DNA from 3 places in the Janthinobacterium sp. RA13 genome. Region 3 is predicted to be linked to each of the others. Evidence: predicted binding sites of a transcription regulator. Region 3 holds the regulator's gene; each other region holds the start of a gene.
The links. Region 3 encodes sigma-54, which starts transcription at its own class of promoters, with help from an activator protein. Its sites were predicted from a motif close to TGGCANGNAANCTGCTTT; they were not measured.
Positions count from the first base shown of each region.

Region 1: the regulator sigma-54 is predicted to act here: its motif matches at 1,862-1,879, upstream of adh (aldehyde dehydrogenase).
Region 2: the regulator sigma-54 is predicted to act here: its motif matches at 1,785-1,802, upstream of FG13_RS04625 (circularly permuted type 2 ATP-grasp protein).

Region 1 covers NZ_JQNP01000001.1:5,346,642-5,350,799, reverse strand. The annotation lists gene FG13_RS23760 (DUF779 domain-containing protein) at 1-201, opposite strand, end outside; gene adh (aldehyde dehydrogenase) at 256-1,776, opposite strand; gene FG13_RS23750 (beta-propeller fold lactonase family protein) at 2,028-2,984, opposite strand; gene FG13_RS23745 (TonB-dependent receptor family protein) at 3,189-4,158, shown strand, end outside.
Region 2 covers NZ_JQNP01000001.1:1,107,310-1,111,467, reverse strand. The annotation lists gene FG13_RS04635 (hypothetical protein) at 1-450, shown strand, start outside; gene FG13_RS04630 (sensor histidine kinase) at 535-1,662, shown strand; gene FG13_RS04625 (circularly permuted type 2 ATP-grasp protein) at 1,838-3,292, shown strand; gene FG13_RS04620 (alpha-E domain-containing protein) at 3,286-4,158, shown strand, end outside.
Region 3 covers NZ_JQNP01000001.1:4,853,455-4,857,612, forward strand. The annotation lists gene lptC (LPS export ABC transporter periplasmic protein LptC) at 1-522, shown strand, start outside; gene lptA (lipopolysaccharide transport periplasmic protein LptA) at 548-1,129, shown strand; gene lptB (LPS export ABC transporter ATP-binding protein) at 1,129-1,884, shown strand; gene FG13_RS21470 (RNA polymerase factor sigma-54) at 1,889-3,367, shown strand; gene hpf (ribosome hibernation-promoting factor, HPF/YfiA family) at 3,437-3,799, shown strand; gene FG13_RS21480 (enoyl-CoA hydratase/isomerase family protein) at 3,935-4,158, shown strand, end outside.

The DNA.
Region 1 (4,158 bases), 490 kb from region 3:
AAACGGTGTGCCATTCAAATTGCCGAGATAGATGTCGGTGTCGCTGACATCGAACTCGCCCAGCGCGTAGCACATGGGCGCGCTGCCGTCGCAGCAACCGCCCGACTGGAAAAACATCAGCGGGCCGTGACGCTGGCGCAACTTGTCCATCATTTCCAGCGCCGCATCGGTGGCGACCACCCGGGCAATTGCTGCACTCATGGCATCCCTTTCTGCGCGCCGCGCCCGGACGACAAGCGCGGCGCGTGTACCGGTTTAGAAGAAGCCCAGCGCTTTCGGGCTATAGCTCACCAGCAAGTTCTTCGTTTGCTGGTAGTGATCGAGCATCATCTTGTGGTTTTCGCGGCCGATACCCGATTGCTTGTAGCCGCCGAACGCGGCGTGGGCCGGATACAGGTGGTAGCAATTGGTCCACACGCGGCCCGCCTGGATGGCGCGTCCCATGCGGAAGGCGCGCGAACCGTCACGCGTCCACAGGCCGGCGCCCAGGCCGTACAAGGTGTCGTTGGCGATCGCCAGCGCTTCGGCCTCATCCTTGAAGGTCGTGACGGACACGACGGGCCCGAAGATTTCTTCCTGGAAGATACGCATCTTGTTATTGCCCTTGAACACGGTCGGACGCACGTAGTAGCCGCCTTCCAGGTCGCCCGCCTGCGTGTTGCGCTCGCCGCCGGCCAGCACTTCGGCGCCTTCCTGGCGGCCGATGTCGAGGTAGGACAGGATTTTTTCCAGCTGCTCCTGCGACGCCTGCGCACCGATCATGGTGGACGAGTCAAGCGGGTTGCCCTGCTTGATGGCCGCCACGCGCTTCAGGGCGCGTTCGATGAATTTCTCGTAGATCGATTCCTGGATCAGCACGCGCGACGGGCAGGTGCATACTTCGCCCTGGTTCAGCGCGAACATGGTGAAGCCTTCCAGGCACTTGTCGAAATACTCGTCGTCCGCATCCATCACGTCTTCAAAGAAGATGTTCGGCGACTTGCCGCCCAGCTCCAGGGTGACGGGAATCAGGTTTTGCGCGGCGTAACCCATGATCAAACGACCCGTGCCCGTTTCGCCCGTAAAGGCGATCTTGGCGATGCGCTTGCTCGACGCCAGCGGCTTGCCCGCTTCCAGGCCGAAACCATTGATGATGTTCAACACGCCCGGCGGCAGCAGGTCGCCGATCAGCTCGATCAACACCATGATGGACGCTGGCGTCTGCTCGGCCGGCTTGAGTACCACGCAATTGCCAGCAGCCAGGGCTGGCGCCAGTTTCCACACGGCCATCAGGATCGGGAAATTCCATGGAATGATCTGACCCACGACACCGAGCGGCTCGTGGTAGTGGTAGGCATAGGTTTCCGCATCGATTTGCGCGACGGAACCTTCCTGCGCGCGGATGCAGCCGGCAAAATAACGGAAATGGTCGATGGCCAGCGGAATGTCGGCATTCATCGTTTCGCGGATCGGCTTGCCGTTGTCAATGGTTTCCGCCGTGGCGATCAGGCTCAAGTTCTGCTCGATGCGGTCGGCGATGCGGTTCAGGATATTGGCGCGCTCGGCAGGCGAGGTCTTGCCCCAGGCATCCTTGGCGGCATGCGCGGCGTCCAAGGCCAGCTCGACGTCCTCCGCCGTGGAGCGGGCGATTTCGCAAAACGGCAAGCCGGTGATCGGCGTGATGTTGGGAAAGTATTCACCTTTTACTGGGGCAACGAACTGACCGCCGATGTAATTGTCATAGCGTTGTTTGAAGGGATTGGCTACGCCCAGTTTGCTGATATCTGCGAGATTCATGTCGTCCTCTATCGGGTTAATTAGAATGGAATTACTTAATTAAAGTCAAACGTCCTGGTACAGATGGGGTGAGTACACGGAGTCTTCCGCAAATGCCGTGCCAGCTCGCCATCCCACTACAAACTTAGCCGGTTTTACCCTTGTTGCAAGGGCGCGGTGTCAATACCGGCCCGCTTTTCAGCGCATGCCCGGGCTTGAGCCGCTGCACAATGGAACAGGTGTACCAGACTGGAACACCTGCGCCTGTGCCACTAGCGAATCACCACGCCCCATGGCAATTCGCCCACGGCAATATCGGCCACCTTGCGCGCGCTGGCCGTGTCGATGACGGAAACGCTGTTCGAGCGGCCATTGGCCACGTACAGCTTGGCGCCATCGGGCGTGATGGCCATATTCCACGGGCGCTTGCCGACGGGAATGGTGGCCGTGACCTGATGACTGGCCGTGTCGATCACCATCACCGTGCCGTCGATACCGTTCGAGACATACACCTGCTTGCCGCCGGGATGGACGGCGATGCCATTCGCATTCTTGCCCGCAGGAATGGTGGCGATGGCCTTGCGCGCGGCCATGTCGATGACGTAGACGGCATTGACCAGTTCGCACGCCACGTAGGCACGGCCCGAGTCCGGACTGAAACCGATGCCGCGCGGGCGCAAGCCCACGGCAATGGACGCGACCTGGCGGCGTTGTGCCACATCAATGACGTCGACTTGCTCGGCCTCTTCCGCGCTGACCAGCAGCCAGCGCCCATCCGGGCTAAAGACTGCATGTTCCGGGTTACGTCCGTGCACCTTGATATCGGCAAGCAAGCTGCCGGTATGCCCGTCGAGCAAGGCCACGCTATTGTTTTCCTCGACGGCCACGGCCACATGACTACCATCTTGCGAGGCACTGACACCTTCCGGCGACTTGCCCAGCGCCACCGTGCGCACGGGCGCCTCGCCAGCGTTATCGATCAGCAGCAAGGCGCTGTTGGCCGCGTCCGTGACAAACAATTGCCGCCCGCTGGGGTCGGCGGCGATGCCGCGCGGACGCTTGCCCGCGGCGATCTGGCGCACGACCTGGTCGGTCGCCGTATCGATCACGCTCAAGGTGCCCGATTTTTCATTAGGAACATAGGCAAAGGGAGCGGCCTGGACGGCGGTGCTGGCGAGCGCAGGCAACAGCCAGAAAACTTGGCGCAAGCGCAGGAAGAAGTTGGGCATAATCACCTTTCGATGGCAAAACACAGGAAAAGCGCGCGGCATCGGCGCATCTGAACATTGCTGCATGCAAACGCCGTGCCACTGACACGCGTATAATTTCAGCCCACCAATGGAGACATGGCAGGCATATTGCTTGATACAACTATGCAGACCTGCGCCGCGCACGCGACCAAAGCAGGCTTTTATTCACATTGGAGAATCCGCATGCAGCATCGTTTCCGCCTGAACACCATCGCCAGCCTGTTTGTCGCCGGCAGCGCCACCCTCGCCCCCCACGTCTTTGCCGCCGAGGCAGCTGACCTGGCCAACGGGCAACTGATGGATACGGTGGTCGTCAGCGGCAGCCGCATCGCCCACCCCAGCCAGGAAGTGCCGGCCTCGATCGACGTCGTCGACAGCGCCCGCATCCAGGATGGCCAAATCCGCGTCAACGCGTCGGAAGCGCTGGCCGCCGTGCCAGGGCTGGTTGTGCAAAACCGCCAGAACTTCGCGCAAGACTTGCAGATCTCGTCGCGCGGCTTCGGCGCCCGCTCGGCCTTCGGCGTGCGCGGCGTCAAGCTGATCAGCGATGGCATTCCCGCCAGCATGCCCGATGGCCAGGGCCAGGCCGCCACGTTCAACCTCGATACGGCCGAGCGCATCGAAGTGCTGCGCGGACCGTTTTCTGCCATCTACGGCAACCATTCGGGCGGCGTGATCCAGCTGTTTTCCAAAGATGGACAAAATCCCCCGTCCGTCGAATTGAATGTGACGGGCGGCAGCTACGGCACCAACAAGGTGGACTTGACGGCACAAGGCCAGGCAGGCGGCATCGGCTACGTGCTCGACGGCTCGCGCTTCCGCACCGATGGTTTCCGCGACCACAGCGCCGCCACGCGCGAACAGGCGTTCGGCAAGATCACCGTCAAGCCGACGGCGGACAGCAAGCTGACCATCGTCGCCAACAGCCTGCATCAGGGCAACACACAAGATCCGCTGGGCGCCACCTGGGCCACGTTTGCCCGCGACCCGCGCGCCGGAGAAACCGATGCGAGCGACACGCAGAACCCGAAGCGCACCCTGGCCGAGCGCTACAACACGCGCAAGAGTATCGACCACCAGCAAATCGGCGCCACCTATGAACAGTCGTTCGGCGACGACCGCCTGCATGTGATGGTGTATGGCGGCAACCGCG
Region 2 (4,158 bases), 3.7 Mb from region 3:
TTCAACGATTTCAATCTACGCAACCCGGCGCTGGGCGGCGGTCCGAAAGGCCATGTGTACGTGAACCGCCTGGGCGGCTCCCTGCTGGTGCGCGACTTCGGCACGGCCAGCTACGCCAGCAAGCTGGAAAAGGACAAGCCGTCGCTGGCGGGCCTGTTCCTGCACGTGGAACTGGTGCAGCCGCGCCACTCCGTGCCCGGCGGCGGCAAGGGCAACGACGGCCTGGCGCCCGATCCCGGTTTTACGCCCGCGCAATACGAGCGCCTGGCCCTGCTGTACATCGCCGCCAGCGTGCGCAAGGGCATGTGGCTGATCCCCGCCTTCCACGCCGTGATCGACACAGGTTTTGCGAACGGTCATGACGATCCGCAGAACTTTTCGCTGGAACAATGGGATACGACCCTCAGCCATTTGAGCGCCGTCATTGCAGGCGTCGACGCGCCGAATTGAACACCACCTGCACGCCGATTTGGAGGATACTTTAGCTCCCGCCGATGCACGGCGCGGATGCCGAGCTGTCCAGGGAGAGCTGCGATGACCTATGCCTCTGACCAGAAAATGCACACGCTGGACCTGCCCGCGCGCACGCGGCGGCTCTTCAGCATGCGCGATGCCGTGCTGACGCAGTGGGAACACGAGGTGCGCGCCAAGGTACGCGGCGCCGACGCCTTGCTGACGCCCATCCTGATCAATACCTTGCCCGCCTTCTTCGACAATCTGACCGAGGCGCTAACGCCAGGCTATCCGCGCGACGATGCCACCAGCAACACCAACGCCCCGGCCGTGCATGGCAACGAACGGGCGCGCATGACCAGTTATGGCCCGGAACAGGTGATCCAGGAATACCAGATCTTCCGCGACTGTTTCGCCGAGGCCGCCCTCGACGCGGGCGTGCCGCTGCGGCGCCGCGACTGGAAGGTGATCAATGCCTCGATCGACACGGGCATCCGCGAAGCCATCCTGGAATTTACGGCCATGCATGAAAGCTTCCAGCGGCGCATCGCGGCCGGCCTGTCGCACGACATGCGCAATCCCCTCTCCGTCATGCTCAACAGCGCCCAGCTGCTGCAGCGGCGCGCGCAGCAGGTCGACGTGCCGGCCCTGGCATCGAAAATCATCGAACACGGCAAGCGCCTCGACGACATGATCCAGGAATTGCTCGATACGCTCAGCTACCACCGGGGGCAGAAACTGCCGCTGGTCTTGCATCGCTTCGATATCCTGCCGCTGGCGCAGCAGGTGGCCGACAGCGTGAATACGGGCCATCCGGGCAAGTGCCAGGTCACGGGCGCGTCCGTCACCGGCTGGTGGTGCGAAAATTCGCTGCGCCGGGCCCTGGAAAACCTGGTGGGCAATGCCCTCAAGTACGGCGACGACGGCCCCATCCATATCCACGTCAACACCCTGCGCGAACGCATGATACTCACGGTGCACAACACGGGCAGTACTATCGCGCCCGAGCAGACCGAGCGCATCTTCGAATACCTGCGCCGCGAACACCAGGGCAGCGCGCCCGGCTGGGGCATCGGCCTGCCCTTCGTGCAAAACGTGGCGGAAAGCCATGGCGGCAGCGCGCTGGTCGACAGTGCGCCGGAAACGGGCACCACGTTTACCATCGACCTGCCCGTCGATTGCCGCCCCTTCGTCACGCCGGACGCCTGATTTCACCCGCCCCGCGCCCCATAGCCCTGCAGAATCGACACCGTAGCGCACCAAAGCGGTGCGGATGACGGTTTTACGCCACAAAAATGGTCATTTTCTACATACTTTCGGGTGTGCGGCATTGGCACGTTTCCTGCTGAGCTATAGTCAGACACGGCTCAAGGGAAATCACAACATGGCAAATTTTTTCAATGAAATGACTGCAAATGAAGTGGGTACGGACAGCAAGGTACGTGAACACTATCGTGAATTCAGCAACTGGCTGGAGCAGCAATCCCCCGAGACCATCGCCCGCAAGCGGGCGGAAGCCGACCTGACGTTCCGCCGGGTCGGCATCACGTTCGCCGTGTATGGCGACGATGCCGGCACAGAACGCCTGATTCCGTTCGACACCATCCCGCGCATCATTCCCGCCACGGAATGGGCGCAGATGCAGACGGGCCTGGTGCAGCGCGTGCAAGCCTTGAACATGTTTATCCATGATATTTATCATGAGCAAAACATCATCAAGGCGGGCATCATTCCTGCCGAGCAAATCTACAAGAATGCCCAGTATCGCCCGGAAATGCAGGGCATTTCCGTCGCCTCCGACATCTATGCCCACATCGCCGGCGTCGATATCGTGCGCGCCGGCCAGGGAGAATTCTATGTACTGGAAGACAATCTGCGCGTGCCGTCCGGCGTGTCCTACATGCTGGAAGACCGCAAGATGATGATGCGGCTGTTCCCGGAACTGTTCGCCCGCAACCGCATCGCCCCCGTCGACCATTACCCGGACATGCTGCTCGACAACCTGCGCTCCGTCGCCCCGATGGGCGTGGATGACCCGACGGTCGTCGTCATGACGCCCGGCATGTACAACTCCGCCTACTTCGAGCACGCCTTCCTGGCCCAGCAAATGGGCGTGGAACTGGTTGAAGGCAAGGATCTGTTCGTCAACGATAACTCGGTGTACATGCGCACCACGCGCGGGCCAAAACGGGTCGACGTGATCTACCGCCGCGTGGACGACGACTTCCTCGACCCGCTGGCCTTCCGCTCCGATTCCTCGCTGGGCGTGCCGGGCCTGCTGTCCGTGTACCGCGCCGGCCGCGTGACCCTGGCGAACGCCATCGGCACGGGCGTGGCCGACGACAAGTCGATCTATCCTTTTGTTCCCGACATGATCAAGTTCTATCTGTCGCAGGAACCCATACTCAACAACGTGCCCACGTACCAGTGCCGCAAACCGGCCGATTTGTCCTACGTGCTGGCGAACCTGGCGCAACTCGTCGTCAAGGAAGTGCATGGCGCGGGCGGCTACGGCATGCTGGTGGGGCCGGCGTCCAGCCTGGCGCAGATCGAGGACTTCCGCCAGCGCCTGCTGGCCAATCCGGGCGGCTACATCGCCCAGCCAACACTCGCCCTGTCCGCCTGCCCCACGTATGTCGAGGCCGGCATCGCACCGCGCCACATCGATTTGCGGCCGTTCGTGCTGTCCGGCAAGACGATTTCCATGGTGCCGGGCGGCTTGACCCGCGTGGCGCTCGGTGAAGGCTCGCTCGTGGTCAACTCCTCGCAAGGGGGCGGCACCAAGGATACCTGGGTACTGGAAGCCACATCCGCTTTTGCAGGAGAGAAAACATGCTGAGCCGCACCGCCGATCATTTGTTCTGGATGGCCCGCTACACGGAGCGGGCGGAAAACACGGCGCGCATGCTCGACGTCAATATGCAGACCTCGATGCTGCCCCAGTCCGAACAGGACGCGGAGCAAGGCTGGCGCGCCACCCTGGGCATTTCCGAGCTGCAAAGCGCCTACGACCACAAATATGGCCGCTTCCACACGCGCGACGTGCTCGACTTCATGGTGCGCGACCCGAACAACCCCTCGTCCATCCTCGCCTGCCTGACGGGCGCGCGCGAAAACGCCCGCGCCGTGCGGGGGACTTTGACGACAGAAGTGTGGGAAATCCAGAACGCCACCTGGCTCGACATGCAGAAACGCTTGAAAAGCAATCTGCTGGAAACGGATCCCAGCCAGTTCTTCGAATGGGTCAAGTACCGCTCGCACCTGTCGCGTGGCGTGACCCTGGGCACCATGCTCAAGGACGAAGCCATCCACTTCATTCGCCTGGGCACCTTCCTGGAACGGGCCGACAACACGGCGCGTATCCTCGACGTGAAGTTCCACGGCGCGCGCGACACGTCGAAAGACATTACCCAGCGCGACTTTTATTACTGGGCGGCCCTGCTGCGCTCCGTGTCCGGCTTCGAGATCTACCGCAAGGTCTACCGTGACGTCATCACCCCGGCGCGGGTGGCGGAATTGCTGATGCTGCGCGGCGACATGCCGCGTTCCCTGCTGGCCTGCATGGATGACGTGGTGGAAAATCTCAAGCACATCCGCAACGATGTGTCGGCCGATACGGAGCGCTTCGCCGGCAAATTGCACGCGGAACTGAAATTCGGCCATATCGACGACATCATGAAGACGGGTTTGCATCTGACCTTGACG
Region 3 (4,158 bases):
GAAGTGATGAACAAGAACAGCCAGGACATCAAGGCCAGCAAACATTTGGATGAGCCCGATTATTTCATCACCAATTTCAGCCTGGTGCGCATGGATTTGACGGGCAAACCCAGCTATATCGTGTCGGGCACCAAGCTCACGCATTATCCGGCCGACGATTCGTCCGATATCGACCAGCCCTTCGTGCGCAAGCTCACGCCAGGCATGCCGCCGTTGAACATGAATGCGGAACTGGCGCATATCGACCAGGACAATACCCGGCTGCAACTGCACCGCAAGGTCGTGATCGACCGCGTGGCCAGCCCGAAGGCGCAGAACCTGACGGTCAGGACGGAAGCGCTGACGGTGTTCCCGGATGAGGAAAGAATGGAAACGGACGTGCCTGTCGATATCCTGACGGGCGCCTCGCGCCTCAATGGCGTCGGCATGAAGGCCAATAACGCCACCGGCGTGGTGGAAGTGCAGAATGCGCTGCGCATGGTCCTCCCGCCGAAACCGCGCCCGGCCGCGGCGGCAAAATGACAGAATGAAACAAGGAAACCATACTATGAAGAAGATCTTGCTGTTGACCGTATTTTCCCTGGCCATCATGGGCGTGGCGCATGCCGAGAAGGCCGATTCCGAGAAGGAAGCCGTCATCACGGCACGCAGCGGCCACGTCGATGACGTCAAGCAGGTGCGCACCCTGACGGGCGACGTCGTGCTGGTGAAAGGCACCCTGACCATGAAGGCGGGCCGGGCCCTGATCACGGAAGATCCGCAAGGCTACCAGTTCATTACCTTCTGGGCCGATCCCGGCAAGCTGGCCACCTTCCGTCAGAAGCGCGATGGCGCGGGCGACCTGTGGGTCGAAGGCGAAGCGGAGCGCGTGGAATACGACAACAAGACGGAAGTGGTGAAACTGTTTTCCCGGGCCAAGTTGACGCGCCTGGAAGGCACGAAAGTCACCGACGTGGCCAACGGCGCCTTCATCTCGTATGACAGCCGCAAGGAAGTGTTTGCGATGGAAAATTCCAACAGCGGCACCAGCACGCCCGATGGCGGCAGCGTGCGCATGGTGATCCAGCCGAAGACCAAGGCGCCGGCGGCGGAGAAAGCGCCGGCCACGCCCGCGCCAGGAAAGAAATAATGGAAAATACACGTTGCGGCAGCACCCTGATCGTTCGCGGTCTGCAAAAAACCTATGGCAAGCGGCAAGTCGTGCATGATGTCTCGCTGCAAGTCGAATGCGGCGAAGTGGTGGGGTTGCTGGGCCCGAACGGCGCCGGCAAGACCACCTCGTTCTACATGATCGTCGGCCTGGTGCCGTCGGACGGCGGCAGCATCGATATCAGCGGCGTGGACATTTCCAGCCTGCCGATCCACCGCCGCGCGCAGATGGGCCTGTCCTACCTGCCGCAGGAAGCGTCCGTCTTTCGCAAGCTGACGGTGGAAGACAATATCCGCGCCGTGCTGGAAATCCAGACCGTCGAAGGCCGTCCTTTGAAGAAGGCCGAGATCGAGGAGCGCCTGGACAAATTGCTGGCCGACTTGCAAATTGAAAAGCTGCGCGAGAACCAGGCCCTGTCCCTGTCGGGTGGCGAGCGCCGCCGAGTGGAAATCGCCCGCGCGCTGGCCACCGATCCCCGTTTCGTGCTGCTCGACGAGCCGTTCGCGGGCGTCGATCCGATCGCCGTGATCGAGATCCAGCGCATCGTGCGTTTCTTGAAGGAGCGCAATATCGGCGTGCTGATCACCGATCATAATGTGCGCGAGACGCTGGGTATCTGCGACCGTGCCTACATCATCAACCAGGGCTCGGTGCTGGCGTCGGGACGCCCCGACGACATCATCGCGAACGAGTCGGTACGCCGGGTCTATCTGGGCGAACACTTCCGCATGTGAGCCAATGAAACAATCATTGCAGCTGCGCACTTCGCAGCACCTGGCACTGACGCCGCAGTTGCAGCAATCGATACGCCTGTTGCAATTGTCTACCCTGGAATTGCACCAGGAACTAGAGCAATTGCTGACGGACAATCCCTTGCTCGAACGCCTAGACGATCCGCTCGACCGTTCGCTGCGCCTGCTGTCCGACGGCGCCTTGAGTTCCACGGCCGCGCCGGCCGAAGCGCCGCCCCAGCCGCCAGGCCAGGAAGCGCCCGCCGCGCCGGCCGAAGCGGAAACCTTTGATGGCGAGGCGGGCGACAGTCCGGCTGCCGCGGATGGCGGCGACAGCGACTGGAGCGAGGCGAGCCGCGGCAAGGCGCCGGACGATGAAGATTCGCGTCCACAGCTGGAAGCCCATCACTGCACTCTGCGCGAGCACCTGATGGAGCAGATGCGCGTGACGGTGCTGGAATTGCGCGACCGCGCGCTGGTTGAGCTGATCATCGACGCGCTCGACGACAATGGCTACCTGGAAGAGTCGCTCGACGACATCCTGGCGCGCCTGCCGGAAGAGCTGGAAATCGACGCCGACGAGATGCGCACGGCCTTGTCGCTGCTGCAAAGTTTCGATCCGCCCGGCGTGGGCGCGCGCAATGCGTCCGAATGCCTGGCCCTGCAAATCAAGCGCTTGCCGCACATCGCCATGGTGACGCGGCGCATGGCCCTCGTCATCGTGGAAAAGCACCTGGCCTGGTTTGCCCAGCGCGATTTCAACAAGCTGAAAAAAGCCCTCGATTGCGACGAGGAAGACTTGCGCGAAGCGCAGACGGTGATTCGCCAGTGCAATCCGCATCCGGGCGCCGTGTTCGCCTCGGACGTGTCCGATTACGTGGTGCCTGACGTCGTCGTCAAGCGCGCGCGCAATGGCTGGCAAGTGACCCTGAACAACGACGTCATGCCGCGCCTGCGCGTCAACGCCATGTACGCCAACCTGCTCAAGCAGGGCAAGGGCGAGGGCGCCATGGGCGCACAGTTGCAGGAAGCCAAGTGGCTGATCAAGAATATGCGCCAGCGCTTCGACACCATCCTGCGCGTGGCACAGGCGATAGTAGAAAGACAAAAGAACTTTTTCTCGCATGGGGCCGTTGCCATGCGCCCCCTTGTGCTCCGTGAAATAGCTGATACACTGGGTTTACACGAGAGTACTATCTCGCGGGTAACAACTCAAAAGTACATGCTGACCCCGCACGGCATGTTCGAGTTGAAATATTTCTTTGGTAGCCACGTCGCCACCGAAGCGGGGGGCGAAGCGTCATCGACGGCGATACGGGCATTGATCGTGCAACTGACAGGAGCAGAAGACCCTAAAAATCCTTTATCCGACAGTAAGATTGCGGACATGCTGGGGGAACAAGGCATGGTGATTGCGCGACGTACTGTTGCCAAATACCGGGAAGCGTTGAAAATTCCGCCAGTGAGCCTGCGTAAGTGTTTGTAAGTTTTTTTCGGTTCCTCTGCGGGCCGGATAGGATGGACCGCACGAACCCGATCATCTTTAGGAGTGTGTATGAATCTCACCATCAGCGGACATCATCTCGAAGTGACACCAGCCATCCGTGAATACGTACAAACGAAGCTGGAGCGCGTGAAACGTCATTTCGATCAAGTTATCGATATCGCCGTGATTCTGACCGTGGATAACCTCAAAGAGAAAGAAAAACGTCAAAAGGCTGAAGTCAACCTGCGTTTGAGTGGCAAGACTGTCTATGTGGAAAGCCTGGCGCACGACCTGTACGCCGCGATCGATACCCTGATCGACAAGCTCGATAGGCAAGTGATGAAATACAAAACCAAAGTGCAAGGGCACGGTAAAGAGGCGATCAAGCATCTGCCAGACAACTCCGAGGAAGACGCCGTCGTCGCCGTTTAAGGCCACCCGCTTCCAGCAGTTGTGATCAACTAAGGGCGCACATCTTGCGCCCTTTTTTGCGCCTGGACCTGTTGAACGCAATCTTCCCCGCGCAAGGGCTAGAATGTTTGCACTTTCACTTCTTTCCTGCCTGCCATGAGCGACTTCGTCCAGACCTCCATCCGCAACCGCACCGGGCACATCGTGCTCGACCGTCCGAAAGCCTTGAATTCCCTGTCGCTGGAGATGGTGCGCGCCCTGAGCGCGGTCCTGCTGGCCTGGCGCGACGATCCGCACGTGGACGCCGTCGTTATTCGATCGAGCAGCGAAAAAGCCCTGTGCGCCGGCGGCGATATCCGCTTCTTTTACGATGCGGGCCA